DNA from 3 places in the Microbacterium sp. ABRD28 genome. Region 3 is predicted to be linked to each of the others. Evidence: predicted binding sites of a transcription regulator. Region 3 holds the regulator's gene; each other region holds the start of a gene.

Evidence for each region. Region 3 encodes HrcA, which represses chaperone genes, less so after heat shock. Its sites were predicted from a motif close to TTNGCACTCGNNNNNNNCGAGTGCNAA; they were not measured.
Region 1: DT073_RS05830 (Hsp20/alpha crystallin family protein) is a predicted target of HrcA. The motif match lies at 1,062-1,088, and genes of this name have one in related genera.
Region 2: groES (co-chaperone GroES) is a predicted target of HrcA. The motif match lies at 1,771-1,797, and genes of this name have one in related genera.

What each region holds. Positions count from the first base shown of each region.
Region 1 is NZ_CP031015.1:1,184,171-1,188,112, forward strand. Features, by position in the region: gene arfA (arabinosylfuranosidase ArfA) at 1-1,021, shown strand, start outside; gene DT073_RS05830 (Hsp20/alpha crystallin family protein) at 1,152-1,625, shown strand; gene DT073_RS05835 (MarR family winged helix-turn-helix transcriptional regulator) at 1,671-2,114, opposite strand; gene DT073_RS05840 (DUF2207 domain-containing protein) at 2,163-3,942, shown strand, end outside.
Region 2 is NZ_CP031015.1:3,184,388-3,188,329, reverse strand. Features, by position in the region: gene DT073_RS15410 (Hsp70 family protein) at 1-1,561, opposite strand, end outside; gene groES (co-chaperone GroES) at 1,876-2,184, shown strand; gene rarD (EamA family transporter RarD) at 2,326-3,288, shown strand; gene DT073_RS15395 (SDR family oxidoreductase) at 3,292-3,942, opposite strand, start outside.
Region 3 is NZ_CP031015.1:2,140,635-2,144,576, reverse strand. Features, by position in the region: gene DT073_RS10365 (DUF1990 domain-containing protein) at 1-103, shown strand, start outside; gene hemW (radical SAM family heme chaperone HemW) at 106-1,317, shown strand; gene hrcA (heat-inducible transcriptional repressor HrcA) at 1,420-2,460, shown strand; gene dnaJ (molecular chaperone DnaJ) at 2,510-3,628, shown strand; gene DT073_RS10345 (16S rRNA (uracil(1498)-N(3))-methyltransferase) at 3,632-3,942, shown strand, end outside.

The DNA of each region.
Region 1 (3,942 bases), 960 kb from region 3:
CCGCATGTGGTGTCTCGGCAACGAGATGGATGGGCCGTGGCAGCTCGGCTACAGCACGGCGGAGAACTACGCGCAGCTCGCGGCCACGACCGCGCGAGCGATGCGTCAGGTCGACCCCGATCTCGAGCTCGTCGTCTGCGGCAGCTCGGGTGCGGGAATGCCGACGTTCGGCGAGTGGGAGCGCGTCGTCCTGGAGCACACGTACGACAACGTCGACTACATCTCCTGCCACGCGTACTACGAGCCCGCGAGCGACGACGTGGCGAGCTTCCTGGCATCGGGCGTCGATATGGATCGCTTCATCGAGGCGGTCGTGGCCACCGCCGACCACGTCAAGGCGATGAAGCGGAGCGAGAAGACGATCAACATCTCCTTCGACGAGTGGAACGTCTGGTACCAGTCGCGCTACAACGAGGTCGACAAGATCACGGATGTCGCGGACTGGCCGGTCGCACCCAGGCTGCTCGAAGACCGGTACACCGTGCTCGACGCCGTCGTCTTCGGAAGCCTCATGATCTCGCTCATCCGGCACGCCGACCGGGTGACGTCGGCGAGCCTTGCGCAGCTGGTGAACGTCATCGCACCGATCATGACCGAGCCCGGCGGTCCGGCATGGCGGCAAACGACGTTCTATCCGTTCTCGCTGACCTCGCAGCTCGCGCGCGGCGTCGCCCTCGAGCTCAAGCTCGACAGCCCGACCTACGAGACGGCGAAGTTCGGCGAGGTGCCGATCGTCGACGCCGTTGCGACGATCGATCCTGACAGTGGTGCCATCACGGTCTTCGCCGTCAACCGCAGCCTCACGGACGAGGTCACTCTCGAGATCGACTCCACGGCGCTCGCAGGTGGCGTCTCATCCGCGACGGCGACATCGATCTTCGACGACGACATCCATGCCGCGAACACGCTCGAACAGCCCGACCGGGTGACGCCGAAGGTCAACGACTCGGTGGAGATCGCCGACGGAGCCATCGCCCTCACCCTGCCCCCCTGCTCGTGGACGGTCCTGACCGCCGAGTGATCTCCGCCTCTCCGTTCGCTCACGGCGAACGCCGCGGCACTTAGCACTCTCCACCCTCGAGTGCTAACCTGGACGTACTTGAGTCAAGCTGACTCAAGTTCCAGATTTCGTCCAGTGAAGGAGACCGAACATGGCGACGTATGACCCGTTCCGTGACCTCGACCGTCTCGCGACGAGCTTCTTCGATGCCCGTCGCGGTCCTCGCCGCATGCCGATGGACCTCTACCGCGACGGTGACCACTATGTGCTCACCGCCGACCTGCCCGGCATCGACCCCGGCTCGGTCGACATCGACGTGGACGGCCAGCTGCTGACCATCCGCGCCGAGCGCACGCTCAGTGCCGGTGACGGCGTGAAGTGGATCACGCGCGAGCGTGAGGCCGCGAGCTTCGTGCGACAGCTGAACCTCGGCCAGGGCATCGACACCGACCGCATCGCGGCCAGCTACAGCAACGGCGTGCTCAGCGTCACCATCCCGGTGAGCGAGAAGGCCAAGCCACGCAAGATCGAGGTCGCCACCGAGAACGGTGCGCAGGTGCTGCAGGCGCACGAGACCGCTTCGGCGTCGAGTGCGGTAGATCACCCGCAGCCGGTCGAACAGTAAACCGCGTCCGTCGACGGCGCACCTCGCGACGCCCCCGTCGGGTCCTCACTCGGCGGGGGCGTCGCGCGTCCGGAGCTTGGTGGTGAGTTCGCGCAGTTGGGCGAGCTCGGACTCGTTCAGCACCGACATCCGCTCCGCGATGTGGGCGGCATGAACCCGTGCCACGTCGCGGAATGCGCGGGCGCCCGCCTCCGTCGCCCGGACGAGCGACCCGCGTCCATCATCGGGGTCGGGGCGCTTCGTGACGTATCCGCGGGCGACCATCCGGTCGACGAGGCGCGACACCGAGGGCTGGCTGACGAGCATCAGGCGCGTGATGTCACGCAGTCGCGCGGTCATGTCGGGCGCCCGGGTCACCGTCAGGAGCACGTCATACTCGCCCTGCTGCAGCGGCGCATCGCTGAAGTCGCGGCCCAGATCGGCGAACAGCTCGTGCTGCGCACGAAAGAGGCTTTCCCATGCCTCGACGGCGAGGCGACGATCGTTCACGGCCCCAGGGTATCCGGTGGCGGCGACGCCGCCATCTAGGCTGAGCGCATGCCGCGAACGCGTCGGATCACCGCCACGGTGTTGACGGTCCTCCTGGGGGTCGTCGGCCTCGTCGGCTTGGCGGTCTCCGCACAGCCCGCCTCCGCCTCCGGCGACCTCGACGACTTCGTGTTCGAGAGCATGCACGCCGAATACACCCTCGGCCGTGAGGATGGCGACACCAGCACCCTTCGCGTCGTCGAGACGTTCGTCGCGGTCTTCCCCGAGGATCAGAATCGCGGCCTGCGCCGGGAGATCCCCGCCGATTACAACGGTCAGCCCACCTTTCCCGACCTGGTCTCGGTCACCGACGAAGAGGGCAACCCGAGGCCGAGCGAGGTCGAGACCGACGGGGACTGGATGATCGTCACATCCCGCGCCGACGACTTCCTCTCCGGCCGGCAGACATTCGTGTTCACCTACACCCTGCGCAATGTCACCGACTTCTTCGCCGACACCAGCGACGAGTTCTACTGGGACGTCAATGGCAACGGGTGGCGCCAACCCTTCGGTGAGGTCACGGCCACACTCGTGGTGCCTGCCGACCTGGCCGGCGCGCTCACCGGAGCGCACGCGTGCTACGTCGGGAGGTTCGGCGCGGAAACCACGTGTCCGATCGAGGTCTCCGACAGCGGGGAGGGCGCCGTCGTCACCGCCGGCGCCCGTGATCTCGCACCGACGGAGACGCTCACGATCGCGGTGGGATTCGAGTCGGGCACCTTCGCCCGATTCGATGACTCCTACCTCGCGTCGGGCTGGGGGTGGGCCCAGGGGGTGGCCGGCATCGCCGGCCTCGGTATGCTCGGCGCGGCGATCGTGGTCAATCGCCGGTCGCTGAGGAACGAACCCGGGCGACCGACGATCATCGCGGAGTTCACCCCGCCCCCCGGCATCGACGCCCTGGAGAGCGCGCTGCTGCTGGGCAAGACGGCGAAGGCGATCCCGGCCGAGGTGCTCGAGCAGGCGGTGGTCGGAAGCATCCGGATCCTCGAAGGGGAGAAGCGGTGGTTCGGGAGCGCCAAGCTGCAGGCGGAGCTGATCGACGCCGGCCGCGCCGACCGCGATGGACGGATGCTGCTGGAAGGCCTCTTCGACGAGGAGCTCCGACCCGGCGAGATCTACGAGTTCGGCGGCAACGACACCCATTTCTCCCGCACGGCCCAGAAGATCCTCGCGGCGGGGCGCAAGGAGCTGAAGAGCCGGGGGCTCTATCGCACCATCCCGGCGCGGGTGCGGGCATGGCCGATCGCCGGCGCACTGCTGATCGGAGTGCTCATCGTGCTCTTCGGGGTGTTCGCTCTGGCAGGGTCGGTCGACCCCCTGCTGCCGATCGTCATCATCGTGCTCGGGTCGGGGCTCACGATCGTGACGGTCGCGGTGCTCTCGACGCGGCCGTTGAGCGCGACCGGCGCCGAGGTGCGCGACCACCTGGAGGGTCTGAAGATCTTCATCGAGTGGGCGGAGGCCGATCGGATCCGGATGTTGCAGACTCCGACCGGTGCCGAACGGCGCCCGGTCGACACCGGCGACCCTCGCGAGATGCTCCACCTCTACGAGCGGCTGCTCCCGTACGCGGTGGTCTTCGGCCAGGAGAAGGAGTGGGCGAAGCAGCTCGCCATCTACTACGGCGACGACACCCCCGGCTGGTACGTCGGTACGGCGGGGTTCAACGCCGCGGCCTTCTCGGCGGGCATCAGCAGCCTCTCCGCCACGGCGGCGGCGTCGTCGAGCTCAGGCGGCTCGAGCGGGGGAGGCTCCGCGGGCGGCGGGGGCGGCGGCGGTGGGGGCG
Region 2 (3,942 bases), 1.0 Mb from region 3:
CGGCGTTGCGCTCGGCCGCCTGCTTGCGCTGGTTGGTGGCCTTCGGCTTCGACGGGCTCGAGCCGCGGTCCTGCTTGGCCTGCGGTGCCTGCGGTACTGGGCCTACGGCGACCGGGTCGGATGTCGGAAGATCAGCGACAGCCGCCGGCGACGGCGTGAGCTCCACGTCGACCCACTCGCGCAGATTCTCGGTCGACGCGGTGGTGTCGAAGGTGCCCGCACCCAGCCCCCCGGCGCTGGCGAAGACCAGGCCCGTGGCGATGACGAGGGCGCCCGCTCCGGCCGCGGCGACGGCGGGCACGCGCTGGTACCAGCGACGCGCCGCCTTCTGCTCGGCCGGACCCTTGGGGTCGAACACGGCGAGGTCGGTCGTGGCGGCAGCCGCGGCATCCGTCGTCGCCAACGCACCCGCAGCGCCCACCGCAGCCCCTGCGGGAACGAGCGCGAGCGTCGTGGCCGACTCCTCCGCCGCGACAGGAACGAGGGCGCGGGCGGCGCCCAGGGCGATGGAGGACTTCGGGTCGGCGTCGATCGCGATCGGTCGGTCGAGACGCTCGGACAGCCGCTCGGCCACGAGCGGGATCCGGGAGGAACCGCCGATGAGGAGGATGCTCTCCAGGGCCTCGGGCTCGAGACCGGCCGAGTCGAGCCCGTCTTCGAGGGTGTCGATCGTGCGCTCGATCGAGCCGTCGATCATCTCCTCGAACTCCTGGCGCGTGAGGCGCACGCTCGTCGCCCCGGAGGGGAGCAGCACCGGCACGGTGACGTCGGAGTCGAACGAGAGGGCTTCCTTGGCCTCGACGCACTCGCGGCGCAGCTGCGCCAACGCGAGACGGATGTCGGGGTCGACGTCGTTGAGGTCGGCTTCAGCGACACCCGAGGAGCGCAGGACATGACGGAACACGGCGTCGTCGAAGTCCGCGCCGCCGAGGTTGTCGATCCCGACCGGGATGCCCACGGGAGCGAAGGAGCCGTCGGCGCTCTTGCGCAGGATGACGGAGTCGAAGGTGCCGCCGCCCAGGTCGTAGACGGCGAGAGCCTGCCCGGCCGCCATCACCCGACCGGACTCGTAGTGACGGGCCGCCGCTTCGGGCTCGGTGATCAGGTGCACGTCTTTGACGCCCAGCTTGTCGAGCGCCGACAGGATGAGGCCGATGCGGTGGGGACCCCACGCCGTGGGGTGGGTGAGCATCACGGCGGCGGGGCGGGAGCCTTCGCGCTCGACGACCGCGTCGACGACGGCCGCGACGGTGTGCGCCCACAGCTTCTCTGCCGGGATCGACCGTCCACCGGCGACCACCGGAACATCGTCGCCGATGCTGCGCTTGAACTCGCGCACGAGCCGCTCGGGCTGTGTGATGCCACGACGCTCGGCGGCGTCTCCGATCAGCAGTTCGCCGTCGTCGGCGACGAACACCACCGTCGCGGCGCTGTCATTGCGTCGTCCCAACGGGAACGGTGCCGCGACGATACTGCCGTCGGGCGCGGTCCGCGCGGTTGCCGCAGCGATCCGCGTCGTTCCGACGTCGATCCCCAAAAAATACGTAGCCCCAGTAGCCAAGATCTCATCTCCCCCAAGAGAGTCGATTCCGGAACCTCCCCAGGTTCCGCCCCAATTCGACTCTCTTTGCCGCGTTGTTCGTCACTGAGTGGTCTCAGCTGTGAGAGCGGCGTCCCACCTCGGATGATACACACCTCCTCGGACCTCCGGTAGGTGGCGGGCGACCGTTTCCCCGTGCGTCGCGATCTGCTACTGTGCGCGCCCCGAATCTGGCACTCACGTTGCGGGAGTGCCAACGGTTTGCCTACACTGGATTAGCACTCTCAAGGTGTGGGTGCTAACCAGTCTTCATCTCAAGAAAGAAGAGGTAGACCGTGACGGTTTCCACTCAGGTTTCCATCAAGCCGCTCGAGGACCGCATCGTCATCAAGCAGGTCGAGGCCGAGCAGACCACCTCGAGCGGTCTGGTCATCCCCGACACCGCCAAGGAGAAGCCCCAGGAGGGCGAGGTCGTGGCCGTGGGCCCCGGCCGCATCGACGACAACGGCAACCGGATCCCGCTCGACGTCGCCGTCGGCGACCGCGTGATCTACTCCAAGTACGGCGGCACCGAGGTCAAGTTCGGCGCGGACGAGTTCCTCGTCCTCTCCGCTCGCGACGTGCTGGCGGTCGTCGTCCGCTGAGTCCATCTCGGCGACACACTCCACGGGGGTCGGATGCTTCGGCATCCGGCCCCCGTTTCGTGTGTACGCACGACATCGAACAGGCCACGGATGACCGATCGGCCCGACATCCGCGCCACCACCCGCGCGTAGGCTGAGCCGGTGACGCGTGAGACGACCGAGACGACCGGGGGTGTCGCCCCACCCGCGGACCCGACGCGGGAACGCACTCTCGGCGCCGTGTACGCGCTCGCGGCCTACCTCATCTGGGGTTTTCTGCCGCTCTACTTCCTCCTGCTCGAACCGACCGGCGCGTTCGAGGTCGTCGCGTGGCGCATCCTGCTGTCGCTGCTCTTCTGCGCGCTGCTGCTCGCGGTCACGCGTGGCTGGGGGAAGTTCCTCGTCATCCTGCGCGCCCGGCGACTGCTGCTGTGGACGGCGGTCGCCGGCATCCTCATCTACATCAACTGGCAGGTGTTCCTGATCGCGGCCCTCACCGGGCACGTGATCGAGACGAGCCTGGGGTACTTCATCAATCCGATCGTCACCGTGCTGCTCGGTGTCGTGGTGCTGCGCGAGCGCCTGCGGACCACGCAGTGGATCGCGCTCGCGATCGCCGCCGTCGCCTGCATCGTCATCGCGGTCGGCTACGGCGCCTTCCCGTGGATCGCGCTCTCTCTGGCGTTCTCGTTCGGCCTGTACGGCCTGGTGAAGAAGCAGATCGGCCCCGCCGTCGACGCCGTGAGCGGACTCACCCTCGAAACCCTCTGGCTGACGCCCGTCGCCCTCGTCGTGCTGGTGAGCGTCGGGCTCACCTCGGGCATCACGATGGGCACGGCGGGCGTCTGGCACGCCGTGCTGCTGTCGCTGGCGGGCGTCGTGACCGCCACACCCCTCCTCTTCTTCGCCGCCGGCGCGCGGCGCGTCCCCCTCAGCCTGATCGGTCTGCTGCAGTTCGTCGCGCCGATCCTGCAGTTCCTCACCGGTGCGTTCCTCCTCGGCGAGCCGATGCCGCTCGAGCGCTGGATCGGCTTCAGCCTCGTCTGGATCGCTCTCATCGTGCTGACCGTCGACTCGATCCGTCATGCCCGCCGCGGAGTGTCGGATGTCGGCGCGGTGACCTGAGGGTCACGCGAGCCAGTCGCTCAGCCGGGTCGGCGCGATCCACGCGTCCCGCCCGGGGAGCAGTTCGCCCCGGTCGATGACGGCGCCGAAGTAGAGCGCACGCGGGTCGGCGACGACGGGTCGGTCGTCACCGGTCGCCGCAAGGCAGCGCGCGACGAAATCGGCGAGGGGCATCACCTCCGGCCCGGCGATCTCGGCGGCGCCGCCCGACGGCGACTCGTCCACGAGACCTGCGAGCACAGCGGCGACGTCGTCGCCCGCGATCGGCTCGACCTCCACGTCGGCGACGCGCGCGTCATCCGTCCCTCCGGCGCGCGCCTGCGCGCCGATCTGCGCACCGAACTCGAAGAACTGCGTCGCCCTCACGATCGAGAACGGCACCCCCGAGTCGCGCACAATCGCCTCGCCGTGCGCCTTGGCCCGGTAGAAGGGGATCGGCTGCGGGATCCGTTCGGTTCCCACCGCCGACAGGGCGACGTGATGGATGACGCCCGCGCGCGACTCCGCTGCGACGAGAGTGCGCGTGGCGAGGTCGAAATGCCGCCACACCGCATCGGGGTCGTAGGTGCGGGGTTTGGACACATCGATGACGACGGATGATCCGGCGAGGGCGTCGTCCACGCCCGTCCCCGTGACGAGGTCGACTCCGGTGGA
Region 3 (3,942 bases):
GCTGCTCTATCGACTCTTCCCCGCTCTCACCCGGCGCCGCCGTCGCGAACTGTTCACCCGCTACCTGCGTGCCATCTCCCCGCTGTACGCCACCCCCGCCTGAGCGTGGGAGCCGCGCTTCCCCTCGGTGAACCCGCCCCGGCCGACGGCTCGCTGCCGGCCGGCACGGTCATCGACCCGTCGGTGCCCTTCGGCGCCTATCTACACATCCCCTTCTGCCGGGTGCGCTGCGGGTACTGCGATTTCAACACCTACACCGCCACCGAGCTACGCGGCGCCAGGCAGGACGACTACGCCGACACTCTGTTGCGCGAAGTGGAGCTGGCCCGCCGCGTGCTGTCCGAGACCGGGCGGCTGCGACCGGTCGAGACGGTGTTCTTCGGCGGGGGCACGCCCACCCTTCTTCCCGCCGACGACCTCGTGCGCATGCTCGAGGGCGTGCGTGCGGCGTTTCCGGGGGCCATCGAGCCCGAAGTGACGGTGGAGGCCAACCCCGACACCGTCGACGAGGCGGTCGCACGCCGCCTCGCGGAGGCCGGGGTGACCAGGCTGTCGATCGGCATGCAGTCCGCTGTTCCTCCTGTGCTGGCGACGCTGGATCGCTCGCACCGCACCGACGCGGTGGCCACCGCCGTGGCTGCCGCCCGCGAAGCCGGGCTCGGTGTCAGCATCGATCTGATCTACGGCGCACCGGGAGAATCACTGGCCGACTGGCGCGTCTCGCTCGAGACGGCGATCGCGCTCGACCCCGACCACCTCTCCGCCTACGCCCTCATCGTCGAGGAGGGGACGGCGCTGGCCCGCCGCATCCGACGCGGGGAACTCGCCCTCCCCGACGACGATCTGCAGGCGGAGATGTACGAGCTCGCAGACGATCTGCTCACCGGGGCGGGGCTGTCGTGGTACGAGGTGTCCAACTGGGCTCGGACCCCCGCCGATCGCTGTCGCCACAATGCCGCGTACTGGCGGGGCAGCGACTGGTGGGGGTTCGGCCCCGGCGCGCACGGCCATGTGGCCGGAACCCGCTTCTGGAACGTGCGTCATCCGGCCGCCTACGCCCAACGGCTCGCCGAGGGCCTGTCTCCCGCAGCGGGGCGCGAGGTCCTGTCACCGTCATCCCGGCTCCTCGAGGCGGTTCTCCTCGGCGTCCGCACCCGCGAGGGTCTGGCCACCTCGTCCCTCCCACCGGGCGCGGATGCCGCCCTCCCGGGGCTCGTGGCGGACGGCCTGGTCGAACCTCAGACCATCGACCGGGTGCGGCTGACCCGGCGCGGCCGACTCCTGGCCGACCACGTCGTTCGCACGCTCACGGCCTGACATGCCGTGATCCGGCCGTCCGACGTCGAGGGTGTTCCGATAGAATTGGCACTCGGATCCCACGAGTGCCAGGGGTGTCGGCAGGCCGACGAAGGGGGTGTCATGGTCAGCGAACGCGGATTGCAGGTGCTGCGCGCCATCGTGCAGGACTACGTCGACACGCGCGAACCCGTCGGCAGCAAGGCCATCGTCGAGCGTCACGCCTTCGGCGTGTCCGCCGCCACCATCCGCAACGACATGGCTCTGCTCGAAGACGAAGACCTCATCGTCGCCCCGCACACGTCGTCGGGGCGGGTCCCGACCGACAAGGGCTACCGCGTCTTCGTCGATCACCTCGCCCAGGTCCGGCCTCTGAGCCCCGCCCAGCGGACGGCCATCTCGTCGTTCTTGGAAGGTCCCTCGGATCTCGACGAAGTGCTCGCCCGCACGGTGCGCGCTCTGACGGTCCTCACCGGGCACGTCGCGATCGTGCAGTATCCGTCTTTCGCGCGGGCGACGGTCTCCCACGTGGAGCTCGTACGCCTCGACGCACTGAAGGTGCTGGTCATCGTCGTCACCGACACCGGCCGGGTCTCGCAGCGACTCGCGTTCCCGGGAATGGAGATCGATGAGGACCGGATGCAGCGGATCCGCGGCCGGGTCTCCGACCTCGTCGTCGGAGTGCCGGTGCGGGAGGGCGTCGCCGGGGTCGCGACCGCCGTCGAGGCGGGCGAGACCCCCGGGGATCCCGACGGCCCCGCGCTCCAGGCGATCCTCCGGGTCATCGGGGAGGAACTGGACGGCTTCCGCCAGGACCGACTCGTGCTCGCCGGCAGCGCCAACCTCGCCCGCAGCGAAGCGGATTTCCGCGGCAGCATCTATCCGCTGCTGGAGGCCATCGAAGAGCAGGTGACACTGCTGAGGCTCATGGGAGAGATGGTCGCCGACGATCAGGGCCTCGCGGCGAGCATCGGCCGCGAGAACGAGCCCTTCGGCCTGAGCGAAGCGTCCGTCGTCGCGAGCGACTACGACGCGACGGGCTCTCGTGCTCGCGTCGGCGTGCTCGGACCGACCCGCATGGACTACCCGACCAACCTCGCGGCCGTCCGGGCCGTGGCGAGGTACCTCACTCGTCTCCTGGACGAAGACGAGAACGCCCGCTGACGACAGCATTCCGCAGACTCCCCGCGCCCGGCGCGGCAGGAAGGTGAAAGTGGCTGACCACTACGAAGTACTCGGTGTGGCGCGTGACGCCAGCCCCGACGACATCAAGCGCGCCTACCGACGGCTGGCGCGAGAGCTGCACCCCGACGTCAATCCCGGTGAGGACGCGGCGGAGCGGTTCAAGCTCGTCACGCACGCCTACGACGTGCTGAGCGACCCCGACCAGCGCGCCCGCTACGACGTCGGCGGCGACACCGCCTTCGGCGGAGCCGCCGGCGGGTTCGGCGGGTTCAGCGACATCTTCGAGACCTTCTTCGGCGGGGGAGGAGGCGGCGGGGCGCGCGGTGCCCGGCCGCGCTCACGGCGCGAACGCGGTCAAGACGCGCTGGTTCGGATCAACCTCGAGCTCAAGGACGTCGTGTTCGGCGTGCACCGCGACATCGAGGTCGACACCGCCGTGGTGTGCGAGACGTGCACCGGATCGTGCTGCCAACCCGGCACCTCACCCGTCACGTGCGACATCTGCCACGGCACGGGCCACGTTCAGCGGCAGGTCCGAAGCCTCCTCGGCAATGTCGTCACCTCCCAGCCGTGCTCGGTATGCCAGGGGTACGGCACGACGATCCCGTATCCCTGCGCCACCTGCCAGGGGCAGGGGCGGGTTCGCTCACGCCGCACGGTCTCGATCGACGTACCGGCGGGCGTCGAGAGCGGTCTGCGTCTGCAACTGCCCGGGTCGGGCGAGGTGGGCCCCGCCGGCGGACCCAACGGCGATCTCTACCTCGAGGTGAACATCGCACCCGACCCGGTGTTCTCGCGCGACGGCGATGACCTGCTGGCGACGCTCGAGGTGTCGATGCCCGACGCGATCCTCGGCACCCACACGACGATCGACTCGCTCGACGGACCGGTCGACCTCGAACTGAGGGCCGGCGTGCAGTCCGGCGACGTGCTGACCATCAAGGGGCGCGGCATCACACCGCTGCGCGGCTCGCAGCGCGGCGATCTTCGCGTCGGCGTGCAGGTGGTGACCCCCACACGGCTCGACCACCGGGAGCGCGCCCTCATCGAAGAGCTCGCCAAGCGCACCAAGCCCGCCCCGCCGCGCCTCTCCGAATTCCACCAGGGCCTGTTCGCCAAGCTCCGGGATCGTTTCCGGAACGGCTGAGCGGTGCCCCTGCACTTCTTGGCCTCCGAGGCGACCACGACGCCCGTCGGCGGCGTCGTGACCCTGACCGGTGCCGAGGCGAAGCACGCCGCCACGGTGCGGCGGGTGCGCGTCGGTGAGAGTGTGACCGTCGGCGACGGCGCCGGGGTGTGGCTCGAGGGCGCCTGCGAGTCGGTGTCCCCGTCGTCGGTGGCAGTGCGGGTGTCGGCGAGATCGCAGATCGCCGCCCCTGCCCCTCGCGTGGTCCTGGTCCAAGCCCTGGCCAAGGGCGACCGCGACGAACTGGCCGTTCAGGCCGCGACCGAGCTCGGCGT